DNA from 3 places in the Brevibacterium sp. Mu109 genome. Region 1 is predicted to be linked to each of the others. Evidence: predicted binding sites of a transcription regulator. Region 1 holds the regulator's gene; each other region holds the start of a gene.
The links. The regulator HrcA, encoded in region 1, represses chaperone genes, less so after heat shock. The targets are predictions, from matches to a motif close to TTNGCACTCGNNNNNNNCGAGTGCNAA.
Positions count from the first base shown of each region.

Region 2: groES (co-chaperone GroES) is a predicted target of HrcA. The motif match lies at 3,556-3,582, and genes of this name have one in related genera.
Region 3: groL (chaperonin GroEL) is a predicted target of HrcA. The motif match lies at 5,246-5,272, and genes of this name have one in related genera.

Region 1 covers NZ_FXZF01000022.1:44,135-54,126, forward strand. Annotated here, with positions in the region: gene BSP109_RS12945 (endonuclease/exonuclease/phosphatase family protein) at 1-636, opposite strand, end outside; gene lepA (translation elongation factor 4) at 768-2,642, shown strand; gene hemW (radical SAM family heme chaperone HemW) at 2,645-3,880, shown strand; gene BSP109_RS12960 (DUF4870 domain-containing protein) at 3,873-4,385, opposite strand; gene BSP109_RS12965 (DUF3097 family protein) at 4,460-5,374, opposite strand; gene hrcA (heat-inducible transcriptional repressor HrcA) at 5,563-6,573, shown strand; gene dnaJ (molecular chaperone DnaJ) at 6,629-7,744, shown strand; gene BSP109_RS12980 (16S rRNA (uracil(1498)-N(3))-methyltransferase) at 7,741-8,601, shown strand; gene BSP109_RS12985 (PhoH family protein) at 8,681-9,703, shown strand; gene ybeY (rRNA maturation RNase YbeY) at 9,700-9,992, shown strand, end outside.
Region 2 covers NZ_FXZF01000026.1:30,916-40,907, reverse strand. Annotated here, with positions in the region: gene BSP109_RS13845 (ATP-dependent Clp protease ATP-binding subunit) at 1-1,201, opposite strand, end outside; gene groL (chaperonin GroEL) at 1,425-3,014, opposite strand; gene groES (co-chaperone GroES) at 3,094-3,387, opposite strand; gene BSP109_RS13830 (mechanosensitive ion channel) at 3,726-4,994, shown strand; gene BSP109_RS13825 (resuscitation-promoting factor) at 5,140-6,591, opposite strand; gene BSP109_RS13820 (resuscitation-promoting factor) at 6,594-7,847, opposite strand; gene BSP109_RS13815 (TatD family hydrolase) at 8,020-9,018, opposite strand; gene metG (methionine--tRNA ligase) at 9,018-9,992, opposite strand, start outside.
Region 3 covers NZ_FXZF01000005.1:121,688-131,679, reverse strand. Annotated here, with positions in the region: gene BSP109_RS04690 (threonine/serine exporter ThrE family protein) at 1-1,725, shown strand, start outside; gene BSP109_RS04685 (uracil-DNA glycosylase) at 1,729-2,424, opposite strand; gene BSP109_RS04680 (aldehyde dehydrogenase family protein) at 2,677-4,143, shown strand; gene BSP109_RS04675 (DUF3263 domain-containing protein) at 4,264-4,554, shown strand; gene BSP109_RS04670 (LytR C-terminal domain-containing protein) at 4,566-5,222, shown strand; gene groL (chaperonin GroEL) at 5,407-7,041, shown strand; gene BSP109_RS04660 (DUF1707 domain-containing protein) at 7,164-7,952, opposite strand; gene BSP109_RS04655 (sulfite exporter TauE/SafE family protein) at 8,022-8,768, shown strand; gene BSP109_RS04650 (hypothetical protein) at 8,914-9,744, shown strand; gene BSP109_RS04645 (RNA-binding S4 domain-containing protein) at 9,746-9,964, shown strand.

The DNA of each region.
Region 1 (9,992 bases):
CGCATCGAGCACCGCAGCCTCGGGCGCGCTCAGTGCGGCGTCCGCGAGAGTTCCGTCCGCCGTGAGCATGCGGTGCAGGTCGTGGTCCTGGTCTGCGTTGAAGTCGCCGGTGACGACGACCTCCCGGTGCTGCGCGAGGGCCTCGCGCGCTCCGTCGAGCAGCATGCGCGCGGCGTGGGGGCGCGCGCGATCCGACCGATGGTCGACGTGGACGTTGAGGAGCCGGAAGCGGCGTCCTCCCACCCTGTCGCGGAAGTCGACGCGGGTGATGGTGCGCGGATGGGACGACCCCCACGACCGCGACCCCGGGACATCGGGGGTCTGCGAGATCCAGCTGACGTCGACCGACTCAGCGTCCAGGCGCCGGGTGTCGAAGATGACCGCGGTGAACTCCCCGTCGTTCCCGCCGGCGCGCCCCTCGCCCACCCACGCGTAGTGAGAGGGCAGGCGTCCCACGAGTCCCTCGAGCTGATCCAGGACGCCCTCCTGCGTGCCGATCACGTGCGGAGTCTCGGCAGAGAGGAGATCGGCCCACAGCGGGAGGCGCTCGGTCCAGGGGTGCCCATCACGGGCCGGGTATCGGAGGTTCGCCGTCATGACGGACAGGAGTCGACCGCTCGGGCGCAGGAGGCTCATGCGTGCAGGGTAGCCGGAGTCGCGCGCCGCGCGCGTGCAAGCGCACCACCGCTGGTCGCGGCGGTTCGCGGGGGGTCGACGATCGTGGGAGAATGAGGCTTTGATTCGAATGAGAGGACGTCGGAAGACACATGGCACCTCAGGTGAGCGATGAGTCGCGGAAGCGGATCGATGTCGCGGCGACCCCGCCGGAACTGCTCCGGAACTTCTGCATCATCGCCCACATCGACCACGGGAAGTCCACACTGGCGGACAGGATGCTCCAGATCACCGGAGCCGTGCAGCCCCGCAACATGAGGGCGCAGTATCTGGACCGCATGGACATCGAGCGCGAGCGCGGCATCACGATCAAGTCGCAGGCCGTCCGGATGCCGTGGGAGGTGGACGGCACGCCGTACGCCCTCAACATGATCGACACCCCAGGCCACGTCGACTTCACGTACGAGGTCTCACGATCGCTCGCCGCATGCGAAGGCGCACTGCTGCTGGTGGACGCGGCGCAGGGCATCGAGGCGCAGACGCTCGCGAACCTCTACCTCGCCATGGAGAACGACCTCACGATCATCCCGATCCTCAACAAGATCGACCTGCCCTCCGCGCAGCCGGAGAAGTACGCACTGGAGATCGCGAACCTCATCGGCGTCGACCCGGACGACGTCCTCCGGGTGTCCGGCAAGACCGGAGAAGGCGTGGAGGACGTGCTCGACCGCATCGTCGAGCAGATCGACGCGCCCGTCGGCGACGCGGACGCGCCCTCACGCGCGATGATCTTCGATTCCGTCTACGACACCTATCGCGGCGTCGTCACGTACGTGCGCGTCGTCGACGGTCAGTTCTCTCCCCGGGAGAAGGTCGAGATGATGTCGACGGGCACCGCGTACGAACTCCAGGAGATCGGCGTCTCCTCCCCGGAGCCCGTCCCCTCGAAGGGATTGGGCGTCGGTGAGGTCGGGTACCTCATCACCGGCGTCAAGGACGTGCGCCAGTCGAAGGTCGGAGACACGGTCACGAACTCCCGCAGGCCCGCGGAGCAGTCCGTGCCCGGCTACGCGGACCCCATGCCGATGGTGTTCTCCGGCCTGTTCCCGATCGACGGCTCGGACTATCCGGTCCTGCGCGACGCGCTCGACAAGCTCAAGCTCAACGATGCATCCCTCGCGTACGAGCCGGAGACGTCGACGGCGCTGGGCTTCGGCTTCCGCTGCGGGTTCCTGGGCCTCCTGCACCTCGAGATCATCCGTGAGCGGCTCGAGCGCGAGTTCGACCTCTCGCTCATCTCCACCGCACCCTCCGTCGTGTATCGGGTCGTCATGGAGGACGGCGCGGAGCACACCGTGACGAACCCGTCCGAATACCCGGAGGGCAAGATCAAGGAGGTCCACGAGCCGATGGTGCGCGGGACGATCCTCACGCCCAGCGACTATGTGGGTGCAGTCATGGAGCTGTGCCAGGGCAAGCGCGGCCAGATGCTCGGGATGGACTACCTGTCCGAGGATCGTGTGGAGCTGCGCTACCGACTGCCGCTGGCGGAGATCGTCTTCGACTTCTTCGACGCGCTCAAGTCGCGGACGAAGGGGTATGCCTCGCTCGACTACCAGGACGACGGCGAGGCGTCGTCGGATCTGGTCAAGGTCGACATCCTGCTGCACGGCGATCACGTCGATGCGTTCTCCGCCATCGTGCACAAGGACAAGGCCTACTCGTACGGGGTGTCGATGGCGGGCAAGCTCCGCGGCCTCATCCCGCGCCAGCAGTTCGAAGTGCCCATCCAGGCCGCCATCGGCTCGCGCATCATCGCGCGCGAGACCATCCGCGCCATCCGCAAGGACGTGCTCTCGAAGTGCTACGGCGGCGACATCAGCCGCAAGCGCAAGCTGCTGGAGAAGCAGAAGGAGGGCAAGAAGCGCATGAAGATGGTGGGCAGCGTCGAAGTCCCGCAGGAAGCCTTCATCGCCGCGCTGTCGTCCGACGACTCCGCGCCGGACAAGAAGTCGGACAAGAAGTAGGAGTGCCTGCTCAGCCCGAAGGGGATGTCCCGCCGCTGGACGGCGGGCTGCCGGACGCCGCGCGCGCACGAGCGGGCCGCGACACCTTCAGCGCCTACGTCCACGTCCCGTACTGCCGGGTGCGGTGCGGGTACTGCGACTTCAACACCTACACGGCGGATGAGCTGGGACCGGGTGCCAATCGCGCGGACTACCGCGATCAGCTCTCCCGTGAGATCGCACTCTCCCGTGACGTGGTCGCAGACACGCCGCTCACGGGCCGCTCCTTCGACACGGTCTTCTTCGGCGGCGGCACCCCGACACTCCTGCCGGCGCAGACTCTTGCGGGCGTGCTCGACGACCTCCGTGCGGGGTTCGGGCTCGCCGCAGGCGCTGAGGTGACGACAGAGGCGAACCCGGACAGCGTGGACGCCGCATACCTGCAGACCCTCGCCGATGCGGGCTTCACCCGCGTGTCGTTCGGCATGCAGTCAGCGGTTCCCCACGTGCTGCGTACCCTGGACCGCACGCACGATCCAGCGCGCATCGGCGAGGTGGTCCGGGCGGCGCGGGCCGCCGGGCTGGATGTGAGCCTCGACCTCATCTACGGCACTCCGGGGGAGTCCCCGGCCGACTGGCGCACCAGCCTCGAAGCGGTGCTCGAGCATCAGCCCGATCATGTGTCCGCGTACTCGCTCATCGTCGAACCGGGAACGCGCATGGGCATGCAGGTCCGCCGCGGTGAGCTGCCGATGCCCGACGAGGACGACCTCGCGGAGAAGTATGAGCTCGCGGACGAGCTGCTCGCCGAAGCCGGGCTCCGCTGGTACGAGGTGAGCAACTTCTCGACCGGGGACCGCACGCGGTGCGAGCACAACCTCGCCTACTGGCGGAACGCCGACTGGTGGGGCTACGGTCCCGGCGCCCATTCGCACGTGGGCGGAGTGCGCTGGTGGAATGCGAAGCACCCCCGGGCGTGGGCGGATCGCCTGGGCCGGGGCGACTCGCCCGCAGTGGGGCGAGAAGTGCTCGACGATGACACCCGTGCACTCGAGGATCTGATGCTCGCCGCACGCATCGACGGGGAGTTCCCCCTCGACCGCCTGGCGACGTCAGCCCGCCCGCACATCAGCCGGTTGCTCGCGGACGGGCTGCTCGCGCCGCAGACCCTGGCGCAGAAGAGGATCCACCTCACCCTGCGGGGACGGCTGCTCGCGGACGGGATCGTGCGGATCCTGTCCGATCACCTCCTCACCTGATGATGTCGATGACGAAGGGGATCCGGTACATCTGGCCGTTGTAGGCCTTGACGGCGGCGATGATCTGGAACACCCAGCCGGTGATGACGACGAGCGGCAGCAGGATGAAGCCGATGAGCACGAACATCAGCAGTCCGGAGACGAACCCGGCGATCAGCAGCATGATCTGCAGATTCAGCGACTGCCGCGTGTGCTCGCGGACGAACGGCGAGTCGTCCTTCTTGATGAGGAAGATGATGAGCGGGACGATCGCACTGACCAGCAGCGCACCCAGGTGCGACAGCAGCGCGAGCGTCTTGTCGTCCTGCGACGCCCTCCAGTAGCCCGCGGAGCCGTCTCCGTAGGCGGCGGCCGGGTGGGGCCCGCGCAGGGGCGGAGCGCCGGGTGCGCCGTACGCACCGGGTCCCGGGTGTGCGCCGTAGCCGGCAGGACCGAAGCCGTCCGCCCCCGGCTGCGGGCCGTACGCGCTCTGGTCGTCGTGAGGGGATCCGTACGGGGTGCTCATGGGAGCTCCTTCGTGTGGTGAGGTGGATGCTGCCCGGTGTGTGACCGCACGCACCATCCTCTCATCCGCGCGGATCAGTGGCGGTTGACGGTGACGAAGTCGATGAGCTCCTCGACGCGGCCGGACAGCGCCGGCTCGACATCGGCGATCGTGGTGACGGACCGCAGGATCCGCACCCAGGCACGGGCGACGTCGCGGTGATCCGCGTGGTCCCAGCCGATCCGGCGCAGCACGCCCGTCTTCCAGTCCTCGCCTCGGGGGACCTGCGGCCACCCTGCGATGCCGACGACGGAGGGCCTGACCGCCTGCCAGACGTCCACGAAGGGGTGACCGATGACGCGCACGTTGCCCGCCCAGGCGGGGTCCCGCATGACCCTGTCCGCCAGGCGCATCTCCTTGGTGCCCCGGATCATGTGATCGGCGAGGACGCCCACCCGGTGGTCGGCGTCGGGGCCGAACTCCGCGATCTGCTCCGGCAGGTCGTCGAGGCCCCCCAGCGGTTCGACGACGACGCCCTCGATCCGCAGGTCCTCGCCCCAGATGCGCTCGACGAGCTCCGCGTCGTGCTTCCCCTCGACCCAGATCCGCGAACCGCGCGCCACACGGGCGCGGGCTCCGGCCACCGCACGAGACCCGCTCGCGGTCCGTCCCGCCGTGGGTCCGCCGCGCGAGCCGGAGCCGGCGCCGCCGGCACCGCTTCCCGCGCGGGTCTGCTGCGGACGCGGCTCAGGACGGACGATCGAGCATGCCCTGCCCTCGACGAGGTAGCCGGGGCCCAGTGGGAAGGACGCGCGCCTGCCGCGCCGGTCCTCGAGCACCATCGCGATGCCGCCCGGCGCCTTCTCGACGCGGACGACGGCTCCGACGTAGCCGGTCTCCACGACCTCGACGACGAGGCCCGGATCGGCGGGGATCTGGGGAAGTGACGGGCGTCGATGCGTCCGGCCTCCGGACAGCACATCGGGCCCGTAGCGATCATGGAAGGGCATCGGATCAGGCTAGCCAGACGTCGCGGCGGCGGACCGGAGGCGCGCCGGAGCCCGACCGCACGACGTTCCTCACAGGCCTCCCGGTGGAGGACGCGAGCCTCAGCGAGTAGCATTGGCACTCGTACATCTCGAGTGCCAGAGGCGCACGCCCGGAGTCACGCCTGACCCACCGGGGGGAAGGAGGAGCAGTGAACGACGACCGTCGAGCGCGGGTCCTCCGTGCGATCGTCGAGGACTACGTGTCGACCAACGAGCCCGTGGGCTCGAAGGCTCTCGTCGACCGCCACCGGCTGGGCGTCTCATCGGCGACCATCCGCAACGACATGGCGGCGCTGGAGCAGGACGGGCTCATCGCACAGCCGCACACGTCCGCCGGTCGGATCCCCACTGACAAGGGCTACCGGGCGTTCGTCGACCGGATCGACGAGATCAAGCCGCTGTCCGCCGCAGAGAAGCGTGCCGTGGCGCGCGTCCTCGAGCACCCCGTGGATGTCGACGACATCCTCGATCGGACTGTGAGACTCCTCTCACAGCTCACCCACCAGGTCGCCCTGGTGCAGTACCCGCGACTCTCACGGGCCAGCGTCCGCCACATCGAGTTGGTCGACATCGGCCCGTCCCGCCTCCTGGTGGTGCTCATCACCGATGCGGGGCAGGTCGAGCAGCGCCTCGTCGACACCGGCGCTCCGGTGACGGAGGAGGAGGTGGCGCTCCTCAGGTCGCTCTTCCTCTCGGCCCTCTCCGGTGTGCCCGTGGGCGACGTCCCGCGGTACGCGGCGACGATCGATGCCCGCCCCGAGCTGCGAGGCCCGGCGGCCGCCGTCGGATCGGTGCTCGCGGATCTCTCCCGCAGCTTCCGCACGGAGAGGCTCGTCATGGCGGGCACTGCGAACCTGGCCCGCGCCGGTCGCGACCTGGGCGAGCACATGGGACCGCTGCTGGAGGCGTTCGAGGAGCAGGTGGTGCTGCTGCGACTCCTGTCCGCCATGGCCGCGGACGGCCCCGACGTCGCCGTGAGCATCGGCACGGAGAACCCCCTCGACTCCTTCGCCTCGACATCCGTCGTCGCGACCAACTACGTTGCGGAGGGTGTCGAAGCGCGCATGGCGATCGTCGGGCCCACCCGCATGGACTACCCCACGACGATGGCAGCGCTGCGCGCAGTCGCGAAGTACATCTCGACGATCCTGAGCGACTGACCCACCACGACACAATCGACCGCGCCCCTGCGGCGCACTAGGAGAACCGACACCGGTGAGCGATCACTACGAAACCCTGGGCGTGTCTCGCGACGCGAGCGCAGCGGACATCAAGAAGGCCTATCGGAAACTGGCCCGCGAACTCCACCCGGACGTGAATCCGGGCCGCGAGGACGAGTTCAAAGCGGTCTCGCTCGCCTATGACGTGCTCTCCGACGACTCCAAGCGGAGGAACTACGACCTGGGCGGCGGTGACAACGGCCAGGCCGGTGCCGGTGCCGGGTTCGGCGGATTCTCCGACCTGTTCGAGACGTTCTTCGGCGGCGGCGCGGGCGGCGGCCGTCCTCAGCCGGCCTCGCGCACCCGTCGCGGCAAGGACGCGCTCGTGGCCCTGCGCGTCGACCTGCGGACGGCCGCGTTCGGCGGCACCGCGGACGTCGAGGTCGTCTCGGCCGACGTCTGCGGCACGTGCGACGGCAAGGGCACCCGCGAGGGCACCGACGTGCGCACCTGCACCCTGTGCGACGGCCACGGCTCCGTCCAGCAGATGACGCGCACGCTGCTCGGCCAGATGGTGACGAACCAGACCTGTCCCCAGTGCGGCGGATACGGCACCGTCATCGAGGACCCCTGCCAGAGCTGCCACGGCGACGGTCGCGTCAGGGCGGAGGAGACGATCACGGTCAAGGTCCCGGCAGGCGTGCGCGACGGCAACCGCATCCAGCTGTCCGGCCGCGGAGAGGTGGGCCCCGGAGGCGGTCCGCGCGGCGACCTGTACCTCGAGGTGATCGTCGAGGAGCACCCCGTGTTCACGCGGGACGGCTCGGACCTGCGCTGCACGCTCACGATCCCGATGACGGCGGCCGCTCTGGGCGCCACGATCCCGCTCGAGACCTTCGACGGCGAGCAGGGCGTGGACGTGCGCGCCGGTGCGCAGACGGGCGACACGATCCGTCTCAAGGGGCTCGGTGCGCAGCAGCTGCGCCGTGACGGCCGCGGAGACATCTTCGTGACGCTCGCGGTGGAGACGCCCACAGCGCTCACGGCGGAGCAGCGGGAGCTGCTGGAGAAGCTCGCGGAGGCCCGCGACGAGACCGCGCCCACCGGCAGCGCCGGAGAGACGCGCCACGGACCGTTCTCGCGGCTGCGGGAACGCCTGGCCGGTCGATGACCCACTCGGTCTTCCTCGATCGGGACCTGCCCGAGGCGCACGCCGGGGCCGAGGTCCCGGTCGCCTCCGCCGTCGCGCACCACATCCGGGTGTCCCGGATCGCGGCGGACGAGGAGTTCGACCTCGTCGACGGCGAGGGCCGCAGACTGCGCGTCGTGCTCGTAGCGCAGGCGGAGTCGGACACCGCGCCGGACGCAGCCCATGAGGCGGCCCGATCCGGACGGGGGAGGCGCAGGTCCCGCACGGAGGCGGCCGGACCGCTGGCAGTGCAGGTCATCGCCGTGACCCATGAGTCGATCGGCTCCCCGGAGCTCGTCCTCATCCAGGCACTGGCGAAGGGCGACCGCGACGAGCAGGCGATCGAGTCCGCGACGGAGATCGGAGTGGACCGCGTCGTGCCGTGGGCGGCGGCCCGGTCGATCGCGGACTGGCCCTCCCGCAAGGAGCAGAAGCAGACCGCCCGGTGGCAGGCCCTGCTGGACTCCGCGACCCAGCAGTCGCGACGGGCCCAGGCTCCCTGCCTCGAGCCGCTGGTGCGCGGGCGGAAGGTGCTCGCGACCCTCCGCGACGACGACCTCGTGCTCGTGCTGCACGAGGACGCGACCGAGCACCTCGCCGACGTGCTCGACGGGCTCCGCACCGAGTCTGCGGACGAGGGCTTCGGCCGCCTCGTGCTGGTGGTCGGGCCCGAAGGGGGCATCTCGCCGGAGGAGCTCACGGCCTTCCGCGATGCGGGCGCCCGACCCGTCCTCCTGGGCCCGACCGTGCTGCGCGCATCCTCCGCCGGTCCCGCCGGGCTGGCGCTGGCCCAGGTCGCGCTGGGCCGCTGGCGATCGAGCACGTCCCCGCGTCGGTAGAATCGGGACGGGTACCGCGCTCCGCGGTGCCGCGCGATCGGAAGGACACCCCCTGGAACCCACGCCACAGCAGACGACCGTGCGCCTCGCACTGCCCGAGGACCTCGACCTCGTCGCGTTCTTCGGCCCCGCAGAGGCGAACCTCGAGGCGCTCGAACGGCTGGCGCCCGGAGTCGACGTGCACGTGCGCGACCGGGACATGACGCTGCGAGGCGACGAGGACTCCGTCTCCGCACTCGTGCGCACGATCGGTGAGCTCAAGCGGCTGCTGGCGGCCGGGGCGCTCATCGACCCGGACACCGTCGCCCGCGTCGGCGCGTTCGACCCGGATGAGGAGTCCGCCGCGGACGTGCTCGGCGCGAGCATCCTGTCGACGCGGGGGAAGACGGTGCGGCCGAAGACGTTCGGTCAGCACGAGTACGTCCGGGCGATCCGCAACCACACGATCACGTTCGGGCTGGGCCCCGCGGGCACGGGCAAGACCTACCTCGCGATGGCGATGGCGGTGAACGCGCTGCAGCGCCGCGAGGTCTCCCGCATCATCCTGACCCGGCCGGCGGTCGAGGCGGGGGAGCGGCTGGGATTCCTGCCCGGTGGCCTCAACGAGAAGATCGACCCCTACGTGCGACCGCTCTACGATGCGCTGCACGACATGCTGGATCCCGACCGCATTCCGCGCCTCATGGAGTCCGGGATGATCGAGGTGGCTCCGCTGGCCTACATGCGCGGCCGAACGCTCAACGACGCCTTCGTGATCCTGGATGAGGCGCAGAACTCCACCGCAGAGCAGATGAAGATGTTCCTCACCCGTCTGGGCTTCGGCTCACGGATGGTCGTCACCGGGGACACGAGCCAGGTGGACCTGCCGACGGGGACCACCAGTGGACTCCGCGTGGTCCGCGGCATCCTCGACGGCGTGGACGACATCGCATTCGAGACGCTCACGAGCAAGGACGTCGTCCGCCATTCACTCGTGTCCGCGATCGTGGACGCGTATGACCTGTGGTCGGCATCGGAGCAGTCGACGGAGCCTGCCCGCCACCGGCACGGGCGATCGGATCGGAAGGGCGGGCACCGCCCCGCAGGAGGACAGACCCCATGAGCATCGAGATCGTCGACGAATCCGGTGCGGGCATCGACCTCGACGCCGTCACGTCGCTCGCGACCCACGTGTACGAGCAGATGCGGATCCACGCGGAGGCGGACGTCTATGTCCGCTTCGTAGAGACCGGCCCGATGGAGGAGCTGCACCTCGAGTGGATGGACCTCGCGGGTCCCACGGACGTCATGTCGTTCCCCATGGACGAGCTGCGGCCGGGCGACGACGCGGAACCGGGCGTGCTGGGCGACATCGTGGTGTGCTCCGAGGTCGCGGCGCAGCAGGCCCGTGC
Region 2 (9,992 bases), on a different contig from region 1:
GCACGCTGTGGTGCTCCTCGTAGCGCTCCTTGAGCCCCATGAGGATGGTCACCGCGTCCTCGCGAGACGGCTCGTCGACCGTCACCGGCTGGAAGCGGCGCGCGAACGCGGGGTCCTTCTCCACACGCCGGAACTCGTCCAGCGTCGTCGCGCCGATCAGATGCAGCTCGCCGCGCGCCAGGCGCGGCTTCAGGATGTTGCCGGCGTCCATGCCGCCGGAGTCTCCGCCGCCTCCGGCGCCCAGCACGGTGTGCACCTCGTCGATGAAGACGATGTACTCGCCCTCGCCCGCCGTGATCTCATCGAGCAGCGTCGTGAGGCGCTCCTCGAAGTCTCCCCGGTACTTCGTGCCCGCGAGCATCGCGGCCAGGTCGAGCGAGATCACGCGCCTGCCGCGCAGCTGTGCAGGCACTTCGTCCGCGACGATCGCCCGCGCCAGGCCCTCGACGACCGCGGTCTTGCCGACGCCCGCCTCACCGATCAGCACGGGGTTGTTCTTCGTCCGGCGGGCCAGGATCTCGATGGTCTGAGCGATCTCGTCGGACCTGCCGATGACCGGATCCAGCAGATCCTCGCGCGCCTCGGCCGTGAGGTCATGGCCGAACGCGTCGAGCATCGGAGTCTCCGATTCGGCGTCCATGCCATCGTCCGACTGGCCGATGACCTGTCCGGATTCGGCGGCCTGGGCGGCGGCCTGCTGCAGCGACTGCGGGCTGACCCCGGCGCCTGCGAGCAGCTGTCCGACGGACGACTCCTGGTTCAGGACGAACGCGAGGAACACGTGCTCGGGATCGATGTAGGTCGAGCCGAAGCCGCGCGCCACCTGGTAGGCGTCGAGCAGCGACTTCTGGGTCGCCTGCGTGAGCGACACCTGTCCCGGCACCCGTGACTCCGCGCGTTCGGGGAGGCGCGATTCCGCCGCCTGCGCGATCGCCTTCGGGTCCGCGCCGGTCGCCGCGACCTGACCGCGGATCTGGTCGTGCTCCATCATGACGCGGAGCAGGTGGAGGACATCGACCTCCGCGTGGCCGTGCTCCGCGGCGAATGTGCCCGCGGCGCCCAGCAGCTCGTGCGTACGGCGCGTGAGCAGGCGCGTGATGTCGACGGGCCGACGTGCGCGGCCCTGGTTCTGCAGCAGCCGGGCGAGGAACTCCTCGAAGGAATCGCCGCCCGCACCGGATGGTCCGAAGAAGGTTGCCAAGAGAACTCCCGAAAGATTGAGTGACGTACGCTCAAGTCAACGTATGAGCGGCCTAGATATTCCCACCGCACTGCTCTGGATTCGCTGAGGCTCCCGATTCATCGAGGCCCCTGATTCTCGTCGAGGCCCCTGAGGCGTCGACACCCAGCATGCACCGAGGCCCCGGTCGCCGCGCGGCGATCGGGGCCTCGGTCTTCGCGCGAGCGAAGGAGACGGAAGAGGGTCAGTCCTCCTCGTCCTCCTTCTTCTCCACGATGAGCGTCTCCGTCGTGAGCACCAGTGCCGCGATCGAGGCTGCGTTCCGCATGGCGGAGCGCGTCACCTTGACCGGGTCGATGATGCCGGCGGCGATCAGATCGCCGTACTCGCCTGTCGCTGCGTTGTAGCCCTGACCGGGCTCCAGCTCTGCGACCTTGTTCGCGACGACGAAGCCGTCCTGGCCCGCGTTCTCAGCGATCCAGCGCAGCGGCTGCACGACGCCGCGGCGGACGATGCCCACACCGGTGGCCGCGTCGCCCGTGAGGCCCAGGTCCGTGCCATCCAGCGCCTTCGCAGCGTGGATGAGCGCGGAGCCGCCGCCGGGGACGATGCCCTCTTCGATCGCAGCGCGCGTAGCGGACACAGCGTCCTCCACACGGTGCTTGCGCTCCTTGAGCTCGACCTCCGTGGCTGCACCGACCTTGATGACGGCCACGCCGCCGGCCAGCTTCGCCAGGCGCTCCTGGAGCTTCTCCCGGTCCCAGTCCGAATCGGTGTTCTCCACCTCGGAGCGGATCTGCGCGACGCGTCCGGCGACGTCCTCATCGGAGCCTGCACCGTCGACGACGGTCGTGGCGTCCTTCGTGACGGTGACGGTGCGCGCCGAGCCCAGCTGGTCGAGAGTGACCTGGTCGAGCTTCATGCCCATGTCGGGCGTGACGACCTCTCCGCCGGTGAGCGTCGCGAGGTCCTGCAGGATCGCCTTGCGACGATCGCCGAATCCGGGCGCCTTGACCGCGGCGACGTTGATGATGCCGCGGATCTTGTTGACGACCAGCGTGGAGAGGGCCTCGCCCTCGATGTCCTCGGCCACGATGAACAGCGGCTTGCCGGCCTGCTGCACCTTCTCGAGCACCGGGAGCAGCTCCTGGATGTTCGAGATCTTGCCCTGGTTGATGAGGATGTACGGATCGGCCAGGACTGCTTCCTGACGATCCGCGTCCGTCACGAAGTACGGGGACAGGAAGCCCTTGTCGAACTGCATGCCCTCTGCGAACTCGAGTTCGACGGAGGATGCCTGCGATTCGTCGATCGTGATGACGCCGTCCTTGCCGACCTTGTCGAAGGCGTCGGCGATGAGCGTGCCGATCTCCTGCGACTGCGCCGACAGAGCCGCGACGTGCGCGATCTCTGCGGAGCCGTCGACCTCGCGGGCGTTCTCGCGCAGACGTGCCTCGACGGCCTCGACTGCGGCTTCGATGCCGGCCTTGAGCTGGCTGGGTGCTGCTCCGGCCGCCACGTTGCGGAGGCCTTCGTGGACCAGCGCCTGTGCGAGCACGGTGGCGGTGGTGGTGCCGTCGCCGGCGACGTCGTTCGTCTTCGTCGCGACTTCCTTGGCCAGCTGAGCGCCGAGGTTCTCGTACGGGTCGTCGAGCTCGATCTCACGAGCGATGGTCACACCATCGTTCGTGATGGTCGGTGCGCCCCACGCCTTGTCGAGGACGACGTTGCGGCCGCGAGGTCCGAGCGTCACCTTGACGGTGTCCGCCAGGACGTTCACGCCGCGTTCGAGGGCCTTGCGCGCCTCGTCGTCGAACTGAAGGGTCTTTGCCATATCTGAGTTCTTCCTCCCTCTGGAGTGAGTACGTATCAGCGAATGTGCTGCAGTGCGCGTTCACGAACGCGCGAGGGAGTCAGGAGATGACTGCGAGGACGTCGCGAGCCGACAGGACGAGGTACTCCTCGCCGCTGTACTTGAGCTCCGTGCCGCCGTACTTCGAGTAGACGACCTTGTCGCCCACCTGGACGTCCAGCGGGATGCGCGAGCCGTTGTCGGCGACGCGGCCGGGGCCCACTGCCACGACCTCGCCCTCCTGGGGCTTCTCCTTGGCGGTGTCGGGGATGACCAGACCGGAAGCGGTGGTCTGCTCAGCTTCGACCTGACGGACGACGATGCGATCTTCGAGCGGCTTGATGGAGACCGACATGTGCGGACACTCTCCTTAATAGGTATGTCGTGACTGCGTGCGCCGGGACGGCACACCCCGGGTGGGGCGTATGTCGCGGCCCGTCGTCGCGGGTGCCGGGCTGCGATGCCGATTGCGCACTTCTAGCACTCACGTGGTGCGTGTGCTAATCAGAACTCTAGTGAGGTGCTGGCACTCGGTCAACCCGAGTGCCAGCCGCTTCTCGCACCGCCCCTGACCTGTTACCGAGCAGGTATCGCTGACAGATATAGAAGCAGGTAGTGTGAAAACCGGCGGTCATCATCCCGCCGTCGCACCGAATGCGTCACCGACGACGTCAGCTTTCCTGAGGAGACTCAATGGACCTGCAATCATTCGACTGGGCAGCACTACTGGAGAAGGCCATTGCAGTCATTGCAATCCTACTGGTCGCGTGGATCGTGGCCTGGGCCGTGAAATGGGTGCTCAAGAAACTGGTCACCAGAGTTCCACTCCTGCAGAGGAGTGACGGCAACGGAGAATCGCTCGGCAATTCGATAGGCCAGATCGCCTCCCTGCTGGTGTGGCTGTTCGCACTCATCGCGATTCTGCAGGTCTTCGCACTCGAGCAGGTCCTGCGGCCCGTCCAGGATCTCCTGGGCACCGCGCTGGGCTTCATCCCCAACATCGTCGGGGCCGGATTCGTCTTCTTCATCGGGTTCGTCCTCGCACGCATCGTGAAGCAGCTGCTCGACGCGACGATCGGCCGGATCGACTTCGCAGGACTCGTCGGTCGTGCGCGCACGGCCGGCGGCAGCTCCCCCGTTCAGCCCACCGACCGCGACGAGGACGCGACCACGTCTTCCGCCCCCAGCGCGGCCGAGGCCGCGCAGACGAATGCCCGCATCACGTCTGCGATCTCCACGACCGCCTTCGCACTGATCCTCATCGTCGTGTCCATCTCGGCACTGCAGATCCTCGGGATCTCGGCGATCTCGGATCCCGCCACCGCGATGCTCGACATGATCCTCGCCGCGATCCCACTCGTCCTCGCGGCGGCGATCCTCTTGGGGATCGGCGCGCTCATCGCCAAGTTCGCGGGCACTCTGCTGGAGAACATCCTGCACGGCGTGGGAACCGACCGCTTCGCCGCGCAGCTCGGCGTGGAGCCTTCGCAGACCAGCGTGTCGAGCATCCTGGCCAAGGTCGCACAGGTCGCGATCCTGCTCTTCTTCGCGATCATGGCCGCACGGACGCTGGGCTTCCCCGAGATCACGGTCCTTCTGAACGAGATCCTCGAACTCGGCGGACGGGTGCTGTTCGGTGCCGCCGTGATCGGGGCAGGGTTCTTCATCGCGAACCTCCTGGCGCGCATGGTCGGTTCACGCCCGGCCGCCACCATGATCCGATACGGAACGCTGCTGCTCTTCGTCGCGATGGGCCTGCAGTTCATGGGGATCGCGGATTCGATCATCACGCTCGCCTTCGGGTCGATCGTCGTCGGCGGTGCACTCGCCGCGGCCCTGGCGTTCGGGATCGGCGGTCGCGATGCCGCAGCCCGCGCCCTCAACCGGCTCGAAGAGCGGAAGCCGGCCGACGGTCCTGACGCCGCCGAATCGGCCGGCCACTCGAACGGGCCGCCAGCCTGACCTCGTCGGCTGACGCGCACCGCAGTGCGCAGTGAGCCACCCGCCGGAAAGGGGGCGGGCCATCCGGAAGTCCGGGCGGCCCGCCCCCTTTGCGGTGGACCTGCGATCGTGACGACGAGGTGGAGGAGAGCGGGGAGGCCGGGCCTCAGCCGACCCCGACCATGCCGGCGCACTCCCACTGGCTCCAGCCGTAGCGCTCCTGCAGCATCTTCGCGCGCATGAACTGCTCCTGGGGGCTCGCGTCGGCGGGGTTGCCGCTGCCGCCCACGCCCTCCCAGGTGGGGATCCCGAACTGGAAGAGCCCGAAGTACTTGTTGTTCTGCCGGTTCACGGCCTTCGGGTTGAACTCCGATTCGCACTGCACGATCTTGTACCAGGGGCTGCCGGGGCCGCCGACCATGGCCTTGATGTCCTCGGTCGACATCGTCGTCCCGTCGTCAGCCGGCACCTCGTAGCTGTCCGGGTCCTCCGGGTCGCCCGTGCCGATCAGCACGACCTTCTCCACCGGCTCCTCGATGACCTCTTCGGACAATTCGACGCGGGTGATCTCCTCACCGTCGATCTCACCGACCTCGTAGACGACCTTCCGCGTGCCGTCCCGGCCCTTCTCCTCGACCTTCTTCTTCCCCTCGAGCAGCTTGTCCGTCTTCTTCTCCTCGACGGGCGCCTCGATGGTCTCCTCGACCTCTTCCGTCGTGGTCTCCGTGCGCATGACGCCGATGCTCTGGCCCGTCACCACGGGCGCGCTCAGGGGCGCCGTGACGAAGTCCGTGTCCGCCACGTCGACGCCCGCATGGGTGAGGACCTCCCCGACCGATGCCGCGGTCGCCTCCACGGGGATCGTCTCGCCGTCCGCACGGACGGTGACGGTCTTGGACGTGACGACGGACAGGCCGGTGGCCGCCTCCAGGTCGAGCGGCGCGTCGAGGTCCTTCGAGACCTCCGCGCCGGTCGGGTCGACCCCCAGCTCCGCGAGCGCCTGGCCGACGGTCTGGGCTGTGGTGGTCTCCGTCGATTCGTGGCCGTCGAGTGACAGTTCGACGTCCTTCGCCGTGTTCACGACGATGTCCATGCCGCGGGACAGGTCCGCACCGACGCCGGGCTGCACCAGATCGCCGTCGCGGACCTCGAGGCCCTCTGCCGCGAGTGCGTCCGCCACGGTGTCGCCGAACGTGCGGGCCTGCACGGTCTCGCCGTCGACGGTGAGGTCGACGGGGGTGCTGAGGCCCACGAACGCGCCGGTGCCGGCGACCAGAGCGGAGATCACGACTGCCTGGCCGACGATCTGCACTGTCCGCGCCCGAGGCCGCGTGGAGTCCGCGCCCGCAGTCGCAGTCGCGGTGCTCGCCGTCACCCCCGCCGAGGCCGGCGCCGGGATCGCAGTCGCGACCGGGTCCCGTCCCCCGGCCTGTGCCGCGCGTCCCCCGCCCTGCGCGGCACGCTCGCGTGCGAGCGCCTCGCGCCGGGTCAGCGGTGGCCCACTCGGAGGTGCCGCGACCACCGGCTCAGCAACCGCCGGAGCGGCGGTGGCTGTGCCACCGCCGCTCGTGGGCTGTACGTCGTGTTCCGCGCCGGACGCGGAGGGTGCTTCCCTCATGCTCAGGCGCAGGCCCACTGACCCCAGCCGTACTGCTGCTGCAGCATCTTCGCGCGCTTGAACTGCTCACGCGGGTGGGCGTCGGCCGGGTTGCCCGATCCGCCCACGCCCTGCCAGGACGCGATCTTGAACTGGAAGAGACCGAAGTGGGCGTTGTTCTGCTGGTTGACGGCCCGCGGGTTGAACTCCGACTCGCACTTGACGATGTTGTACCAGCGACTGCCGGGACCGCCCAGCATCGCCTTGATCTCCGCGGTCGTCATCGGGCTGCGATCACCGTTGTCCGACTCGCCGGAGTCACCCGAATCGCCGGACTCCTCCGACTCACCGGAATCACCGGAATCGCCCGCATCACCGGAGTCGTCGGATCCCTCGTCGCTGTTGTCCTCCGGAGCCGGAGCCGGTTCGGGCTCCTTCGTGCCGATGAGCACGACCTCGTTCTTGGCCTCCTCGACGACCTCTTCGGACTTCTTCTCGCGCTTGACCTCTTCGCCGTTGACGGTGGTGACGGAGTAGACGATCTCGCGCTTGCCGTCCTTGCCCTCCGTCTCGACCTTCTTCTCACCGCGGGGCAGGGAGGAGTCGTTCTTCTCCGTGACCTTCTTCGCGATGGTCTCCGTCTCCGTCTTCTCGTCCGTGGCCGTGCGGAGGACTTCGACGACGCTGCCGTCGGAGACGGGAGCGGACAGTGGGGTGGAGACCGTGTCCTGCTCGCCCAGCTCGATGTTCGCCTCGTCGAGCACGTCCTGCGCGGTGGCGGCCGTGACGTCGACGGGGGTGCGGTCGCCGTCTGCGACGACCGTGACGGTCTTGGGCGTGACGACGCTGAACTCGGAATTCTCACCGTCGGCCAGGGTCGCGTCGAGATCCTCGGAGACCTCTGCGCCCTCCGGATCGACGCCGAGGTCCGCGAGCGCCTCTGCGATCGTGTTGCCGGTCGTCGATTCCTGTGTGGTCACACCGTCGAGCGTGAGGTCGATGTCCTTGGAGGTGTTCACGATGATGTTCATCCCGCGCGTGACGTCCGCGTCCGCGCCGGGCTGCACCTGATCCTCCTTCGCGACGTCGACGTCGTTCGACTCGAGGACGTCGGAGACGGAGTCCGAGAAGGTGCGGACCTGCTGGGTCTCACCATCCACGGTGAGATCGACCTGCTTGTTGAGGCCGACGAATGCGGCGGTGCCGCCTACCAGTGCCGTGATGACGACGGTCTGGCCGGCGATCTGCACCTTCCGGTTGCGCAGAGCAGAGAACACGGTGTTCCAATCAAATCGAGAATGCGACGACTGCATGAGTGTAACCGGTTCGTTATCTAAGTGGCAATCCCCGTTACATTCCCGTCTCACAGATCACACACGACCGCCTGCAGGCCCGTCAGATCACGGATTCCGTGGCTCGTTCACAGCCGCCTGACACCGCAGCCGCAGGTCACAGCTCCCAGCGGCCGAACACGTTCTCCGCGTTGGCCACGACGGTCTCGCACAGCTGCGCGAGGTCCTCCCCGCGGACCTCCGCGAGGAGTCGCGCCGTGACCGCAGTGAGATACGGCCCGCCGGGCCGGCCGCGATGGGGGTGCGGCGTGAGGAACGGCGCATCGGTCTCCGTGAGCAGCAGCTCCCGCGGCACCCGCTGAGCCGCTTCCCGCAGACCCGTGGCGTTCTTGAAGGTCACGTTCCCCGCGAAGGACATGAAGTAGCCGCGCGATGCGCAGATCTCCGCCATCGCGGCGTCTCCGCTGAAGCAGTGGAACACGGTCCGCTCCGGCGCCCCGACCTCGCGCAGGACGCGCAGGACGTCGTCGTGCGCCTCGCGGTCGTGGATCTCCAGGGCCAGGTCGAGCCGCTTCGCGATCTCGATGTGCGCGCGGAACGACTCCTCCTGGAAGCGGCGGGCATTCTCCTCGGGCACGGGCACGCCGTTGACCTCGGCCTGCTCGATGCGGAACCAGTCAAGGCCCGTCTCCCCCACGACGCGCATGCGGTCGCGGCGGCACAGCTCCTCGATCTCCGTGAGCGATTCGTCCAGCACCCCTGCGGCACCCAGGCGCGGCGCCTCGTTCGGGTGGATCGCGGCCCCGCCCAGCATCCAGTCGCGGCCGGCAGCCGCCTCGGTGGCCACGAGGTCCGCGGTCCAGCGGGCCGATCCCATCTCGCAGCCGATCTGCACGATGCGGGTCACGCCCGCGGCCAGGGCCGTCTCGTGGAAGAAGGAGACAGGAGGGAAGGCCTCTTCCTCACCGGGCTCCCTCTGGGGCTTCGGCTCACCGGAGCGCAGCGGGCCGCGCGCCCCCGCGCAGATGTCGAGATGCGTGTGGGTGTCGACGATCGGGTGCGGCAGCGGCTCCGGCACCGGCGGGTACTCCCCCGCCGCGCGGGAACCGGACCGCTGGGGATCCGTCGCCGCAGCCTTCGAGCCCGCCCCCGCCATCAGGCGTCCTCCGCGACGGGCTCCACGTGCTTGGGGAACACGGGTGAGGGTGCGGGCAGCTGCGTGCCCGCGGGAACCGGTGCGTCGAGGTCCGCGAATGTCCGTGCGTCGGCCGGGACACCCAGCATGTCGAGGATGCGGCCTGTGGATTCCGGCATGACGGGCTGGACCAGCAGGCTCACGATCCGGACCACCTCGAGCACGACGGCGAGCACCGCGGACATCCGCTCCGGGTCCGTCTTCTTGAGCTTCCACGGCTCCTGCGCGCTGATGTAGCGGTTCGCCGCGGAGAGCACCTTCCACGCCTCGCCCAGGTAGAGGTGGAGGTTCTGCAGGTGCACGTGTCCCCGGACCCTCGGCAGGAGGCCGCGGGCCGCTGCCAGTAGCTCCTCGTCCTCGGCAGTGAGTTCCACCAGCGCGGGCATCGCTCCGTCCAGGTTCTTCGCGACCATGGACAGGGAGCGCTGGGCGAGGTTGCCGTACTCGTTGGCCAGGTCCGTGTTCTTGCGCGTGATGATGCCGTCCGCGGAGTAGGAGCCGTCCTGGCCGTAGGAGATCTCACGCAGCACGAAGTAGCGCAGCGTGTCGAGGCCGAAGGACTCCACGAGGTCGTAGGGGTCGACGACGTTGCCCACGGACTTCGACATCTTCTCGCCCTTGTTGAAGAGGAAGCCGTGCGCATGGACGCGCTTGGGCACCTCGATCCCGGCGCTCATGAGGAACGCGGGCCAGTAGACGGCGTGGAAGCGGGAGATGTCCTTGCCGATGATGTGGACGTCGGCGGGCCACAGGTCGCGGAACCGCTCCGAGTCGACGTCGGGGAAGCCCGCTCCCGTGAGGTAGTTCGTGAGTGCGTCGACCCACACGTACATGACGTGGCGCTCATCGCCGGGCACGGGGATGCCCCAGTCGAACGTGGTCCGGGAGATGGAGAGGTCCTTCAGTCCGGAGGCGACGAAGGAGGCGACCTCGTT
Region 3 (9,992 bases), on a different contig from region 1:
GAGGCGGGCACCGCTCCGACGGGCGGGCGCCTGCCGCAGTCGGAGGCCGGCACGGCGCCCACCGGCGGTCACCTCCCGCCCTCCGAGGCCGGGACGGCAGCCACGCGCAGGGTGGGCTCGCAGCGGGCGCGGTCCGGGACCTCGGGCGCGGATGCGCAGGGGTCGCAGCGGGCACGGGTCAGCGGATTGCTGGGCCGATCGAAGCAGTCGGGGTCGGGGAACGCCACGAGCGCGGCGCGCGCCGCCCAGCGGATCGCGCGGCGGGCGGTGGAGAAGATCGTCGAGGACCCGTCACCCACGACCCAGCCGATCCCGATCGTCGCGGTGCTGCGGGGCACGCCGTACTCCGCACCCGTGCAGGCGTCCGCCAAGAGCGAGGACGAGGCGCGGATGATCCTCGACCTCGCGGTCGACATGGGGCAGATGATGCTGCGCGCGGGTGCTTCGTCACAGGACGTCGAGGTGTCGGTCATCGCGACGTGCACCGCCTGCGGACTGTCGACGGCGGAGGTGGACCTGACCTCGAACTCGCTCACGGTGCACTACACCGACCCCGAGGGCCGGATGGTCACCGTCATGCGCGTCAACCGCGAGGACTCCGTCCACTTCGCGAAGCTGTCCGCCTTCCACGCGCTCGTGACCGACCTGGTCGACGGCAAGATCGACTACGAGCGCGCCCGCGAACGGCTCGACGCGATCCGCAAGCAGAAGCGCCCCTACCCGGAATGGCTGGTCGACATCGCCTGGGGCGCGCTGGTCGCCGGGGTCGTGAACCTGGTGGGCGGCTCGCTCATGTCCTCACTGCTGGGCTTCTTCATCGCGATCGGCAATCAGCGGTTCGGCGCACTGCTGAACCGCACGGGGATGCCCGGCTTCTTCATCACCGTCATCCAGGCCACGACGATCACGGTCCTGTCGATGGGGGCCGCGACGCTCGACGTGATCGCCAGACCGCAGTTCCTGGTCGCGGCGGGCATCATCCTCCTGCTGCCGACCATGGCGCTGGTGTCCGCGGTGCAGGACGCGCTCACGGAGTTCCCCCTCACCGCATCCGGTCGGGCCATCTCCGTGGGATTGACGTTCGCCGCGATCGTCGCCGGCATCGCCGCGGGCATCATGATCGGACGGGCCGCCGGCCTGCGCACGATCGAGGTGATCCTGCCCGGCACCGGCACCCAGTTCCTCACGACCCTGCTGTCGCTGGTCGCCGCGCTGCTCGTCGCCGCGGGCGGTGCGATCGGCATGCAGGCGCAGAAGCGTCTGATCATCCCCGCGGCGGTGATCGGGCTCGCGGGCTTCGCGGTCATGGTCGCCTGCCTGGTCGCCGGGATGAACGGCATCCTCACGAGCTTCGTGTCCGCGACGCTCGTGGGCCTCCTCGCCCGTCCGGTGGCCCTGCGGTTCGGCGCACCGGCGATCGCGCTCGTGGTCCCCGGCATCTACCCGCTGCTGTCCGGCCTGTCGATCTTCAACGCCGCCTTCCTCATCGTGCAGCCGGAGGAGTCTGTCGGGCTCGCCCAGGGGCTCTCGTCGCTGTTCACCGCCCTCACCGTGAACGCTGCGCTCGCTGTGGGCGCGGTGTTCGGCACGTTCCTCGCGACCTGGATGCCGTACGGGCAGGGCCGGCGCGCGAAGGCCGTCGACACGGCGGTGGACAAGGCGGAGACCGCGGATACCGCGAGCTTCGACCGCAGCACCCCCACGGACACCGAGAACCGGTACTGAACCTCAGGCATCCAGCCGCCAGTCGACCGGCGGTGCTCCCATCTCCTCGAGCAGCGCGTTCGCACGCGAGAACGGCCGTGACCCGAAGAATCCGCGCGAGGCGGACAGCGGGGACGGGTGCGCGGACTCGATGCGGGGGATGTCCGCAAGCCGCGGTCCCAGGGACTGGGCGTCCCGGCCCCAGAGGATCGCGAGGAGCGGAGCCCCCTGCTCCGTGCGCCTGGCCACGAGCGCCTCGATGGCGCGGTCGGTCACCTCTTCCCAGCCTCGGCGGCGGTGGGAGGCGGGCGAGCCCGGTGCGACGGTGAGGCAGCGGTTGAGCAGCATGACGCCCTGACTCGACCAGGGGCGGAGGTCGCCGGTCCCGGCGGGTGGGATGCCGAGGTCCTCGTGCAGTTCCCGGTAGATGTTCGTGAGCGACCGGGGCAGCGGTCTGACATCGGGGGCGACGGAGAACGACAACCCGATCGGGTGGCCCGGAGTCGGATAGGGGTCCTGCCCGACGATGAGGACACGGACCTCGGCGAGGGGCTCGCGGAACGCGGCGAGGACGTCTTCGCCTGCCGGGAGGTACCCGCGACCGGCCCGCACCTCTTCCCGCAGGAACTCGCCCATGCGATGGATCGTGGGTTCGACTGGGGCCAGTGCCTGCGCCCAGTCGGGGGCCACGAGGGTGTCCAGGGATACTGGTGAGCTCATGCGACCAGACTACGGCGACGGCGCAGCCGGCATGCGATCACCCGGAGTGCGGTGCGGCTCCTGGTCGGGTCGGCGACCCGGTGCCCGCTCTGTGTCGGTCTGCGGCCCGCCCCGCGCACGGTAGAAGGCCCCGTCGCACACCCGGTGTGCGGGCCTGTGCACCGGACGGGGATCGCGTCTGCGCGCCTGCGTGGATATGCTCGAACTGGTTCAGAGACGAATGCTCGAAGCGATCGCTTTCAAGGAGGCGCAATGACCGGGTTCCCGGAGAAGAAGCACTATCCGATGCTCATCGGCGGCGAATGGGTCGACGCGATCGACGGGGAGACGTCGGACGTCATCACCCCGATCGACCGCAACGTCGTGATCGCCACCATCCCGCGCGGTAAGGAAGCGGACGCGGACCGTGCCGTCGAAGCGGCGCAGAAGGCGTTCCCCGCATGGGCTGGGATGCACTTCAAGGAGCGTCAGAAGCTCATCCTCCGTGCCGCGGACGCGCTCGAGGCGAAGATCGAGGACCTCGCGCAGCTCACCGCGCTGGACACGGGCAACGCGCTGCGCACGCAGGCGCGCCCCGAAGCGCAGACGCTCGTCGACCTCTTCCGCTACATGGGCGGCATTGCCGGTGAGGTCAAGGGCGTCGTCCTGCCCGCCGGGGACGATCAGCTGCAGTACACCCGTCGTGAGCCGCTGGGCGTCGTCGCGGGCATCCTGCCGTGGAACTCGCCGCTCATGATCGCCGGGTACAAGACCCCCGCATCGCTGGCGGCCGGCAACACGCTGGTGCTGAAGTGCGCAGAGGACGCTCCGCTCACGATCCTCGAGATGGGCCGCATCATCGCGGACATCCTCCCGGCAGGCGTGCTGAACATTGTCACCGGCAAGGGATCCGTCATCGGTGAGCGCCTGGCTGTCCACCCGGACGTCGCGAAGGTCTCGTTCACCGGGTCCACTCTGGTGGGCCGTCACATCAACGAGGTCGCCGGTCGCCGACTGGCCCACACGTCGATGGAGCTGGGCGGCAAGTCGCCCACGATCGTGTTCCCCGATTCGGACCTGGACGAGGTCGCGGACCAGGTGGTGCTGTCCACCCGCTTCGCGCGTCAGGGCCAGTCGTGCACGTCCGGTTCGCGTCTGTTCCTCCATGAGGACATCTACGACTCGTTCCTGCAGAAGATCGTGGACCGCGTCTCGACGATGAAGGTCGGCGACCCGCGGGATGAGGCCAGCGACATCGGTGCGGTGAACTCGCAGAAGCAGTTCGACACGATCCAGAGCTACATCGAGATCGGTGAGTCGATGGACGGCGTCGAGATCGCTTACGACGGCCGCAAGACGCTCGAGGTCGGCGAGCCCGGCTTCTACCACGCGCCGGTGATCTTCTCGCGCGCCCGCAACGACTGGCAGACCAGCCAGGAGGAGATCTTCGGCCCCGTCCTCTCCGTCATCCCGTGGAAGGACGTCGACGACGTCGTGGACATGGCGAACGACAGCGAGTACGGCCTGGCGGCGTTCATCTTCTCGAAGGACATCGACCGCGCGCTGTCGACCGGCAACCGCATCCAGTCGGGCTGGGTCCAGATCAACCAGGGCGGTGCCCAGATGGTCGGCCAGTCCTACGGCGGCTTCAAGCAGTCCGGCCTGGGCCGCGAGGCGTCGCTCGAAGGCATGCTCGAGGGCTTCACGCAGATCAAGCAGATCAACGTCAAGCTGCGCTGACGAAGTCCCACCCTCGCCGAGGCGCCGGTCACCCCGCAGGTGACCGGCGCCTCGGTGTCGGAGTGGGGAAATCACAGCGGTGTTCTCCGCAGGTAGACTCTGCGACGGAGGAGGTGTCCATTGACTCAGAAGGCAGACGCGCAGGACGCGCACGGTGGTGACGGCGACGGGCTCAACGAGCTCGATGCGGCGATCCTCGACTTCGAGCGCACGTGGTACTCCTACGGCGGTGCGAAGGACCACGCGATCCGGGAGCGCTTCGACCTGTCCGCAGGCGCCTACTTCCAGCGGCTGGCCGTCCTCTTGGACGACCCGCACGCCTATTCGCACGACCCCATTCTCATCAAGCGTCTGCGCCGAATCCGCGACTCCCGGCAGCGCAGCCGGTCGGACGCACGCATCGCACGCTGAGGAGCTGGCCCGTGGCCTCATACCCTGAAGACGAATTCGACCGCCTCCCTCCCACCGGGCGCCGTGGTGCGCACCGGAAGGAGACGGGCGGGGGCATGCGCGGTGCCTATGTGGTGATCGCGGTGATCGCCGTCGTCGCCGTGCTGCTGGTGATCGGCGTCTTCAACATCATCCGCTCATCGTTCTCGGGTCCCGAGGAGCAGGTGGCGCAGCCGCCTGCTGCGGAGGAGACGGAGTCTCCCGGCGGGGAGCCGGCGGAGGAGACCGAAGAGGCGGTGCCGGAGGTCGACAAGACCGAGGTCTCCGTCGCGATCTACAACGGCTCCGGTGTGAACGGTGCGGGTGCGGAGTACTCCGAGGCGGTGGAGTCGAACGGCTGGACGATCGCGGAGACGACGACGTATGCGACCCCGGACACGACGTCGACCGTCTTCTACGCGGACCCCGCCCACGAGGACCACGCGACGGCCCTGGCCGCGGAGCTGGGCATCGAGCAGGTCGAGGAGTCGGCGGAGTTCACGTCCGACCTCACCGCGGTCATCACCTCCGACATCGCCGAGCAGGGGCCTCCCGGTTCCGAGGGTGGAGCGGCGGAGTCCGAGGGCGAGGGCGCCGCAGTCCCGGATGAGGGCGCTGGCGGCGAGGGCGCGGAGGGCGCACAGCCCTGACCGTTCGCCGACGGCGGAACTTTTTTGCACTCTCGAGTGCCGAGTGCTAAAAGTAGAGCGTGAGCCTCTCTCGACACTGAGGGTCCCGGCCCCTGCGGAATGGAGCAGTGGACGGAGCCCCGCCGTCGCGGGCATGTCGACGTGAGGAGCACATCCACCCCGAAAAGGGAGGCAGCAAGCCACTATGGCAAAGCTCATCGCATTCGACGAAGAGGCCCGTCGCGGCCTTGAAACCGGCCTCAACACGCTGGCCGACGCAGTCAAGGTGACGCTGGGGCCTCGCGGTCGCAACGTCGTCCTGGAGAAGAAGTGGGGCGCACCCACGATCACGAACGACGGCGTCTCCATCGCCAAGGAGATCGAACTCGACGATCCGTACGAGAAGATCGGTGCGGAACTCGTCAAGGAGGTCGCCAAGAAGACGGACGACGTCGCGGGTGACGGAACGACGACGGCGACCGTGCTCGCACAGGCGCTCGTCCGCGAAGGCCTGCGCAACGTCGCAGCCGGCGCGGATCCGCTGAGCCTCAAGCGCGGCATCGAGAAGGCCGTTCGCGCCGTCTCCGACGTGCTGCTCGCTTCGGCCACCGAGGTCGAGACGAAGGAGCAGATCGCTGCGACCGCCGGCATCTCCGCCGGTGACCCTGCGATCGGCGAGCTCATCGCGGAAGCGATCGACAAGGTCGGCAAGGAAGGCGTCGTCACCGTCGAGGAGTCGAACACCTTCGGCCTGGAGCTCGAGCTCACGGAGGGCATGCGCTTCGACAAGGGCTACATCTCCGGATACTTCGTGACTGACACGGAGCGCCAGGAGACGGTGCTCGAGGATCCCTACATCCTCATCGCCAACTCCAAGATCTCGAACGTGAAGGACCTGCTCCCGGTCCTCGAGAAGGTGCAGCAGTCAGGCAAGCCGCTGTTCATCATCGCCGAGGACGTCGAGGGCGAGGCCCTGGCCGTGCTGGTCGTCAACAAGATGCGCGGCACCTTCAAGTCCGTCGCCGTCAAGGCTCCGGGCTTCGGCGACCGCCGCAAGGCGCAGCTGGCCGACATCGCGATCCTGACCGGCGGTCAGGTCATCGCGGAAGAGGTGGGCCTCAAGCTCGAGAACGCCACGGTCGACCTCCTGGGCACGGCGCGCAAGGTCGTCGTGACGAAGGACGAGACCACGATCGTCGAGGGCGCCGGCGACTCCGAGGAGATCGCGGGACGCGTTTCGCAGATCCGTGCGGAGATCGAGGCATCGGACTCCGACTACGACCGCGAGAAGCTCCAGGAGCGCCTCGCGAAGCTGGCCGGCGGCGTGGCCGTCATCAAGGCCGGCGCGGCGACGGAGGTCGAGCTCAAGGAGCGCAAGCACCGCATCGAGGATGCAGTGCGCAACGCGAAGGCAGCAGTGGACGAGGGCATCGTCGCCGGCGGCGGCGTGGCTCTCATCCAGGCGGGCCTCTCCGCGTTCGACTCGCTGTCCCTCGAGGGCGACGAGGCGACCGGCGCATCGATCGTGAAGGTTGCGATCGACGCTCCGCTCAAGCAGATCGCCTTCAACGCCGGGCTCGAGCCGGGCGTCGTGGCGGAGAAGGTGCGCGGCCTCACCGCCGGGCACGGCCTCAACGCCGCGACCGGGAACTATGAGGACCTGCTGGCCGCGGGCATCAACGACCCGGTCAAGGTGACTCGTTCGGCACTGGAGAACGCCGGATCGATCGCCGGCCTGTTCCTCACGACCGAAGCGGTCGTCGCGGACAAGCCGGAGCCGGCTGCTCCGATGGCCGATCCCTCGGGCGGCATGGGAGACATGGGCGGCATGGGCTTCTGATCCCCTGCAGCGGACCGGCTGAACGCCGGGCCGCACGTCGTCAGGGCTGATCGGCCAGAAGCTGATCGCCCGGACGAAGGGCGGGAGCGGTTCCACACGGAACCGCTCCCGCCCTTCGTCATTCAGCCGCGCTCGTCGGAGTCGTCGAGGTCCTGCTCGCCGGGGTCCTGGTCGTCTGCACGAGTCCGCTTCCGGCGGATCTCGCGGCGCTCATCGCTGCGTGAGCGCGGGCCGCTTCCGCCGCCGTACGTGCCGGGGCCCGCGTCGAGTTCTCGCTGCTTCCGGGCCTGCCGCGTGAGCTTCCGTCGACGGTCCTCGATGGTCCGTCGTCGCGAGCTGATCGTGGAGATGACGTTGATGCCGGTGCCCAGCATGACGAAGATCGGCCAGAAGAGGGAGAATCCTCCGCTGAAGAGTCCCACCGCCAGCCAGACGAGCGTCGTGATCGCGCTGGCTCCGACGAAGCTGCTGAGACTCGCGCGGAGCATCTTCGCATAGTGCTCGCGTGATGCGATGTCGATCTCGTCATAGGTCTGGGGCAGAGGGGGCGACAGCGGGTCGTGGGATGCGCCGCGCGACAGAGTGCCGCTGGCACCGGGAGCGGCACCGGTGCGCACCATGCCGGTCTCCGGCGCTGTGCCCCGGTCCAGCGCCCTGCCCTCGTCCGAGTCGGGGTCGATCGGGCGGGCGTCCAGGACCAGATCGGACAGGGAGTCCAGCAGGTCGCCCAGCAGCCGGGCCTCGCCCACGGCCGCGAGCCGTTCGTCGAACTCGTCGCGGTCCAGGCGTCCGTCGGCGAAGGCCTCGCCCAGGCACTCCCGGACGATGTCACGGTCCTCATCCGCTGCGCGCAGGCGTGTGTGCAGTCGTGGATCGAGGCGGAAGCGCGACCAGATGGTGTCCTGCGGCATACAAGAACCATAGACCGCCCGGCGTGGGACGCGTGCGCGTCCCCTCGATTCCCCGTCTAGCCTGAGGGGATGGGCTCCGTCATCATCCTCATCCTCCTCGCCGTCTTCGTCGGTGCATTGGCGCAGCGGGTGACGGGCATGGGGTTCGCCATGGTGTCGGGCCCCTTCCTCGTCCTGCTCCTCGATCCCCTCTCCGGCGTCGTCCTCGTGAATCTCTGCGGTCTCACGTCCTCTCTCATCGTCCTGTGGCGCACGTACCGGGAGGTCGACTGGAGGCTCGCCGCGGGCCTGATCGTCACCTGCGTGCTCGGGACCCTCCCCGGTGCGCTGTTCGCGGTCGTCATGCCGGCGCGCGGTCTGGAGATCTTCATCGGATCACTCATCGTCGTGACGTTGACGCTGTCGCTCGTCCTCAACCGCTTCGCTCCTCCCATGCGCCGCAGCTGGACGGCCGTGGGCGTCACGGGTCTGATCTCCGGCGCGATGAGTTCCTCCGCGGGAGTGGGCGGACCGGCGCTGTCGACCCTCGCCCTGCTGTCCCGGTGGGAGCAGCGCTCCTTCGCCGCGACGATCCAGCCCGTCTTCGTGGCGACCTCGTCCGCCGCCGTCATGTCGAAGCTGCTGTTCGACCCGTCCGGATGGCCCGACCTGGACGGAGTGACGTGGGCACTGCTGCTGGGCGCCCTGGTCGGCGGGCAGGTGCTGGGGGAGTGGCTGTCGAAGATCACGCCGGTGCAGGCGGCGCGCGCCGGGATGCTCACGCTCGCGTTCCTCGGCGGGCTGCTCACGATCGGCCGCGGGCTCGGAGTGCTCTGAGACGAGTCGCGGAGGCTTCTTCGGGGTCGTTGCTCAGAGCGCTTCCAGGATGGACTGCGATACTTGAAGACGGAATGACGCCGGTCCGCACTCCCGTTCGGGAGGACCGTGACCCTCGCGCACACCATCGGAAAGGTGAGTCGGCATGACCTTCGTGTTCCTCCTGCTGCTGGCGGCGATCGCCGCAGCGTTCCTCATCGGCTCCCGCAGGCAGAAGGCCCGCGAACTCGAGGAGAAGGCGGAAGAGCTCGAGCGTGTGAAGACGACCGTCGAAGAAGATGTCGTCGCCTTCGGCGAAGAGGTCGCCGATCTGGACGTCATCACCGGCGGCGTCGAGCTCGATGAGGGCGGCCGCCAGGACTACTCTCGGGCGATCGATGAGTACGATCGCGCCAAGGACCTGCTCGACCGCATCTCGTCTGCAGATGAGATCAGCCACGTGACGGAGGCGATCGAGGACGGTCGGTACGCCGCGAAGTGCGTGCGCGCCCGTGTCGAGGGCGAGCCTCTCCCCGTGCGACGTCCCCCCTGCTTCTTCAACCCGCAGCACGGACCGTCCGTCGAGGACGTGGATTGGGCTCCCGCGGGCGGTCAGCCGCGTCCCGTTCCGGTCTGCGCTGCGGACGCGGAGCGCGTGAGCTGCGGCGCCGAGCCCGCTGTGCGCACCGTGCCCGTGGGCAACGGCCTGCACCGGCGCGCCTACTGGGAGGCCGGTCCCGCCTACGCGGAGTACAACCGCGGCTACTTCAACTCCTACGCGGGCTCCGGCCTGCTCCCCGGTGTCCTCATGGGTGCCATGATGTTCGGCGGCTTCGGCGGAGGCTGGGACGGCGGCGGCATGGACGGTGGTATGGACGGCGGCGGCATGGACGGCGCCGATGCCGGCGGTGACATGGGCGGCGACATGGGCGGAGGCTTCGGTGACTTCGGCGGTGGCGACGGCGGAGGCTTCGACTTCGGCGGCTTCGACTTCTGACATGGAACGCATCGAGATCAGAGACGAAGCCATCACCCTGGGACAGCTCCTCAAGCTCCAGGGGGTCGCCGGCACCGGCGCAGACGCGAAGGACATGCTCGCGGCAGAGGCCGTGAGCGTCAACGATGCGGTCGAGACCAGACGGGGTGCGAAGGTGCGCCCCGGGGACGTCGTCGACGCCGCCGGTGAAGTGTTCACCGTGGTGGCGCGCGAAGCCTGACGCCTCCGGCCTCCGGCCTGCGGCAGGT